One region of the Planococcus donghaensis genome, then DNA from elsewhere that is predicted to be linked to it. Evidence: riboswitches for the same ligand, from Rfam matches in the RefSeq annotation. Region 1 holds a riboswitch; each other region holds the start of a gene.
The links. A riboswitch is a leader RNA that binds a small molecule or an ion and turns the genes downstream of it on or off. The one in region 1 is predicted to bind S-adenosylmethionine.
Positions count from the first base shown of each region.

Region 2: another riboswitch for S-adenosylmethionine. It lies ahead of BCM40_RS05385 (methionine ABC transporter ATP-binding protein); the one in region 1 lies ahead of mtnK (S-methyl-5-thioribose kinase).
Region 3: another riboswitch for S-adenosylmethionine. It lies ahead of metK (methionine adenosyltransferase); the one in region 1 lies ahead of mtnK (S-methyl-5-thioribose kinase).

Region 1 covers NZ_CP016543.2:3,199,853-3,202,124, forward strand. The annotation lists gene mtnK (S-methyl-5-thioribose kinase) at 1-1,163, opposite strand, end outside; SAM riboswitch class I at 1,242-1,395, opposite strand; SAM riboswitch class I at 1,638-1,747, shown strand; gene mtnW (2,3-diketo-5-methylthiopentyl-1-phosphate enolase) at 1,823-2,272, shown strand, end outside.
Region 2 covers NZ_CP016543.2:1,087,529-1,089,800, forward strand. The annotation lists gene gcvH (glycine cleavage system protein GcvH) at 1-35, shown strand, start outside; gene BCM40_RS05375 (toprim domain-containing protein) at 256-591, shown strand; gene BCM40_RS05380 (thioredoxin family protein) at 597-923, shown strand; SAM riboswitch class I at 992-1,096, shown strand; gene BCM40_RS05385 (methionine ABC transporter ATP-binding protein) at 1,184-2,209, shown strand; gene BCM40_RS05390 (methionine ABC transporter permease) at 2,202-2,272, shown strand, end outside.
Region 3 covers NZ_CP016543.2:1,163,687-1,165,958, forward strand. The annotation lists gene pckA (phosphoenolpyruvate carboxykinase (ATP)) at 1-587, opposite strand, end outside; SAM riboswitch class I at 859-971, shown strand; gene metK (methionine adenosyltransferase) at 1,174-2,272, shown strand, end outside.

The DNA of each region.
Region 1 (2,272 bases):
AGAAAATCAGTGATTGAGTCAATTTGTTGACGCTGCAGGATCAATGCTCGCCCTGTATATAGCGCTTGTTCTTTACTGTTAATTCTTTTTTCTGTCTCTGCTATACTGTCCAAATCTTTAACGTGAGCTAAACCAATTGTTCGGCGAATCAATTCACAGCCCGCAAAACCTGCCGCATCTGTTAACACTTTATCCAGAACAAATTCTAAATAACCTTGAGTGTCTCTAAACGATTCAACGCTCTCCCTTTTCCATAGTTCACTAAACGAAAAAGCAAAAACGTCCCACGTTTTCTCAATGTGTGAGGCAATCACCTGACGCTCAATCCCTTCTCGCGTAATCCATTGGAAAATCAAATTACCTAGGAATAAGCCAACATCGAATCCAATTGGACCATAAAAACCAAACTCTGGATCGATAACTTTGGTTTCAGTTGTACTAGCAAAAATACTGCCTGTGTGAAGATCCCCGTGCAACAAGGCTTCTGATTCAGTTAAAAAGCTCTTTTTCAATTTAGCTACTTCTAGTTGTAATTTTTGGTCTTTCCAAATTGCTTCTGCAGTTGATTGAAGCTGTGGTTCGTAATTATTGGTTTCAAGGTCAAAAAATGGATCCGTGAAAATAAGATCTTCTGTGATCTTACAAAGCTCTGGATTAGTGAACTCGGCAACAAGACGTTTTTTTTCAAAAGGATGAAGACCATAATCTGATGTATGGAACAAAGTCTGCGCCAAGTATTCTCCAATATCCTGCGACAGTCTAGGGAAATTTTGTCCGTTAATCAACCCTTCTCTTGCAATGACAAGATGAGACAAATCTTCCATCACTGTAATCGCTAATGTTTCATCCGCCGCATAAACGACCGGCACCAAAGATGGCACAAACTCACCGTGCTTTCTAAGAACATTGGCTTCAATCGTTGCACGCTTTAAAGTGAGCGGCCAACTTTCCCCAATGATTTTGGCATATGGCAGTGCTTGCTTAATAATTACACGGTTGCCTGTTTTCGAATCTTCGATTTGAAAAACATAATTCAAATTGCCGTCACCAATTTCTCGGCAGCTCAACTCGGCTGTAGGCTCAAAAGTATAGACAGCTTTTGCTAAAGCAATTGCCGTCACTTCAGTTAATCCTTTATAAGTGGTTGGAATAGTAAGCGTCATTTTTTTCTCTCCCTTTTCTACGCAATATAAAAAGCCTCTTTCTAAAAGAAAGAGGCCAGAATAAGAGAGATTCTACGCCTCTTATCTTTCAGAAATTACATTTCTGATGGAATTAGCACCGTGCCTTACAGGAATTTCATCCTGGCGCAAAAGCGCCCCGTCTCACAACGGTATTACGGTCGGTTGCTGGGCGTCATCGGGCCAAAATCCCTCTGCCAGCTCTTGATAAGAGTACTACTTTTCATGCTATTAAGTTCTGAAAAGAATCCTATCATGTTTCAGAATTAACTGTCAATCCTATTTTTTCAATAAAAAAAATTTTACAACAATAGAGTTGACAGACTCTTATGCACGTGAAATAATCAAAATTACTTCTAGACGTAGGTTCAAACAAACTGAGCGCGTTTACGAACTAGCAAAACTTAAAGTTACTTAAATTACTCTTCAAAAATAACCTATCCAATTTCATATTCTTTCTTATTTAGAGCAGGTGGAGGGACAAGCCCTATGATACCCGGCAACCGGTCCAGTAATGGACACGGTGCTAATTCTTGCAGTCAGAAACAATGACTGAGAAATAAGAAGTTGTTAAAGCCCTTAACCTCTTCTTATTTGAAGAGGTTTTTTATTTTTTAACATTACATAGGAGCGTGAATTCAATGAGCACTTTAACTGCTACTTACCAATTATATGGAAAATCAGGTTCCTTTGAGCAAAAAGCTGAAGGCATTGCGTTAGGACTGACAATTGGATCTTGGACCAACCTGCCCCTTCTTGAACAAGAGCAATTAAAACATCATAAAGGAAATGTTGTTTCCATAAAAGAATATGAAGAAAATCCTCATCCCTTAAAACCAGGTTTGATAAAAGCTGAAGTTGCAATTGCTTATCCATCAGCAAATTTCTCAGCGGACCTTCCGGCCATCTTAACAACCGTTTTCGGAAAATTATCTTTGGATGGTGAAGTAAAGCTATTGGATCTGGAATTCAGCGATGACTTGTTAAAGCATTTTCCAGGACCTCGCTTTGGTATTGAAGAAATCCGCCATACACTTGGGGTCACTGACCGACCGCTTCTCATGAGCATATTCAAAGGCGTCATCGGGCGT
Region 2 (2,272 bases), 1.2 Mb from region 1:
CTGCAGATCAATACAAAGAAATGACGAACGAGTAATTTCTGAAAAGCGCCAGCATCTTGGCGCTTTTTTTAGTTGCATGGGGTAGCTAGCTATACTTCCTCTGAGCTTGAAAATGGACTAGGACCTCTATCATTGGTATTTTTAAAGTAAGCAAATTACTAAAAGAATTATTTTCTACGTTAAGAAGTTTTGAAGCATAATGTGGTGATTTGAAAGTAGGACTTGTCATATTCTTGATTCGGTGGGGTGAGGGTTATGAAGGTGATTGTTGTAGAGGGGATTAGCGATAAGTTACGAATAGCACCACTCATTGCAGAACCCGTGACGATTCTTTGTACAAATGGTACAGTAAGTGCAACAAAACTTGAAGAGCTTTTACTGCCATACGAAGGTCAGGACATCATCATATTGGTAGATGCAGATTCGTCAGGTGAGAAATTGCGAAAGCTAGTAAAACGAGAATTTCCTGAAGCTAGTCATTTTTATATCGACCGGTGCTATAAAGAAGTCGCCACAACGCCGCTTCGGATATTAAAAGATGTACTCATAACTGCAAACATTCAAGTTAAAACGTTATTAATAGAGGGATGAAAAAAATGAAAGAATGGACCCATAAAGAATGGATCAAAGAAAAAAATACACAAGACGTAACAGCCTATTATTTATATACACCGATGTGCGGAACGTGCCAAGTCGCGTCTAAGATGTTATCGGTCATCACGGAATTGTTACCCGATTTGCCAATGGGCAAAGCAAACTTGAATTATGTTCAAGAAATTGCGGACCTTTATGAAGTAGAGAGTGTACCTTGCTTATTAATTACAGAAGGTGGCAAACTAAAAGAAAAGGTTTATGCCTTCCATTCGGTACCTTATTTGTATAATAAATTAAAAGCTGTTGACGAATACAGTCGATCGTGGTAAATTAGTTTTCTGATAGGAAAGCGCCAGCGCTTATTACAGGTTTAATTAGTTAAAAATTTCATATCGAACTCTTATTAAGAGCGGTGGAGGGAAGTGCCCTATGAAGCCCGGCAACCGTCATGAAAATGAAATGGTGCCAAGTCACTCAAAGCGAAAGCTTTGATAGATGAGAGATTGGTTTCCGTATAATATACGTTTGCCCTTCTGCTCATTTATGCGCAGAAGGGTTTTTTATTTTAAGATTTAGGAGTGTTAGAAGAATGATTGAGTTAAAGAAAGTAACAAAAAAATTCGACACGGGCAAAGCAATACTAACAGCCGTTGACGAAGTCGATTTATCCATTGCCGATGGAGAAATTTTCGGGATTATCGGATATAGTGGAGCAGGTAAAAGTACGTTAATCCGCTTATTAAATGGTTTGGAAAAGCCGACATCAGGAACTGTAGAAATTAACGGTCAAATGATCACCGCGATCAAAGGTGGAGAATTACGCAAAGCTCGCCAAAAAGTAAGCATGATTTTCCAACATTTCAACTTGCTTTGGTCTCGTACCGTGAAAGAAAATATTGAGTTTCCATTAGAAATTGCCGGAGTGGCAAAATCACAACGTGGAAAACGAGTACAGGAACTTATCGAACTTGTGGGGTTAGCTGGTCGTGAAAACGCATATCCGTCTGAACTGTCTGGCGGACAAAAGCAGCGCGTTGGTATTGCTCGTGCGTTAGCAAATGATCCCGAAGTGTTATTATGCGATGAAGCAACGTCGGCACTTGATCCAGAAACGACGGATGCTATTTTAGACTTACTTGTGGACATTAATAAACGTCTCGGACTAACGATTGTGTTGATTACTCATGAAATGCATGTTATACGAAAAATATGTCATCGCGTAGCGGTAATGGAAGGCGGTCGAGTGGTTGAACTTGGAGATGTGTTAACTGTTTTTCAATCTCCACAAGCAGAAATCACGAAGCGCTTTGTTGCACAAGTAGCTGATAGCAAAGATTCACGAGAAACCATTAAAAACTTGCGGGAACTATACCCAACCGGTGAATTAGTAAAATTGGTCTTTCTTGGCGAACAAACTGAAAAGCCTTTATTAACAAAATTGATTCGCAGCCATTCAGTAGACGTCAATATTGTTCAAGGGAATATTTCACATACACAGCGAGGAGCGTATGGAACATTGATTTTGCAGTTAAAAGGTTCTCCGGCAGAAATTGAAGAAGCATTAGCCTTTCTTCGTGCAGAAGATATTCAAGCGGAGGTGATGCAAAATGATTGAGTCTTTATTTCCAAACGTTGATTGGGAAAACATGTGGGAAGCCACACTTGAAACGCTTTATAT
Region 3 (2,272 bases), 1.3 Mb from region 1:
ATTTCGCCAGCGTATTCAGTTCCGCCGATCAAAATGATCTTTTGCTCCATTGATACGATGATGAAAGTTTCAGAAGCTGTACCGTCAACTTCAGGGTCTGCCTGGAAAGTTGGAGCATACACAACAGTGAATTCAGCTTCATGTGTTTGTAATTCTTCAGCCGATGGACGGATGAACAATTGGTGAGCAAATAGATTGTGCCATGCGTATTCATTGATTGTTTGGATAGGTACACGTGATTCGTGGTCAGCACCAGCAAATCCTTTGAAAACGTAAAGCGCATCTTTGTCTTTTAAGTGCTTAATCACTTTAGCGTAGAGCTTTTCAAACACTTCGCTTGAGATTGGACGGTTCACATTGCCCCAGTCGACTTTGTTTTTAGAGCTTTCTTCTTCCACCATGTATTTGTCTTTCGGTGAGCGGCCAGTATATTTTCCTGTTTCCGCTTTTACAGCGCCTTCCCGAGTTAATACCGCTTCCTTGCGGGATGTTGCTGCTTCCACTAGTTGTGGCACTGATAATTGAACATGCACATTTTGGCCAGTTAAAAGTTCCTTCAAGTCGTTTGCAAAGTTCACTGAAGTCATATATATGTACCTTCCTTTTCTGTTATTCCCATAGCAATGGGGAGGATGTATATTCGTTCATTAGTATAACACATTAGGTTTATTAGTCTACACTAATCCGCTGCAGAAATTAAAAAAATTGGATGACATTAACACTATATATAGAAAGAATAGTAAATCATTTCGAATTTATGGTGGTTTTTAAACGTTAAATGCAAAGTCTGTCAATTTAATTTGCATAAAATGTTGACATCGCAGTGCTACTTCCGTATGATGAAAAATTGAACGGATACTCTTATTCCGAGCTGGTGGAGGGGGCAGGCCCTATGAAACCCGGCAACCTGCTACATATGTAGTGATGGTGCCCAACCTGACACAAGGCGAACAGGCCTTGGATGATAAGAGTGAAAGGTGCTTATGATGATTTTTCCTTTCCTCATGCAGAATGAGTGAAGGGATTTTTTTATGAAATGCCCTTAATCCTCGTGTGCAAAGGCCACAAACGGCTTGAAGTTCAATCCAGAGTTTCTGGAACGGACTTGACATGGGAAACGAGTACCGTATCAATTTCGAGAGCAATCTCGCAGGATATAAGGAGGAACATTTTTTGAAAAACCGTAGATTATTTACATCAGAATCAGTAACAGAAGGACATCCGGATAAGATCTGTGACCAAATCTCAGATGCTATTTTAGATGCAATTTTAACCGAGGATCCAAATGCACGCGTTGCGTGTGAAACAACTGTCACAACAGGACTTGTACTAGTTGCAGGAGAAATCACGACATCTACTTATGTGGATATTCCGAAAGTTGTTAGACAAACAGTAAAAGAAATTGGATACACACGCGCTAAATATGGTTTTGACTCAGAAACAAGTGCTGTTCTTACAGCAATTGATGAGCAATCAGCAGACATCGCTGCAGGAGTTAACGTAGCGCTAGAATCACGTGATGGCCAAATGACAGATAAAGAATTAGATGATATCGGAGCAGGTGACCAAGGGTTGATGTTCGGATATGCAAACAACGAAACAGAAGAATTAATGCCATTGCCGATTTCATTGGCACATAAATTGGCACGTCGTTTAGCTGAAGTTCGCAAAGAAGAAATTCTTCCATACTTGCGTCCAGATGGCAAAACACAAGTAACAGTTGAATACGATGAAAACAACAAACCGCTTCGTGTGGATACAATTGTTATCTCAACTCAACATCACCCAGAAGTAACATTAGAGCAAATTCAACGCAACATTAAAGAATATGTAATTAATGAAGTTGTACCAGCTAAATGGATTGACGAAGAAACAAAATACTTTATCAACCCAACTGGTCGTTTTGTTATTGGCGGACCTCAAGGAGATGCAGGTTTAACAGGACGTAAAATCATCGTTGATACTTATGGTGGTTATGCTCGTCATGGTGGCGGCGCATTCTCAGGAAAAGACGCAACAAAAGTTGACCGTTCAGCGGCTTATGCGGCACGTTATGTAGCGAAAAACATCGTAGCAGCTGGTCTTGCAGATAAATGTGAAGTTCAATTAGCTTATGCAATTGGTGTAGCACATCCTGTATCTATTGCATTTGATACGTTTGGAACTGGCATTGTTGATGAAGACAAATTAGATGATTTGGTACGCGCAAACTTTGACTTGCGTCCTGCTGGCATCATTAAAATGTTGGATCTACGTCGCCCAATCTACAAGC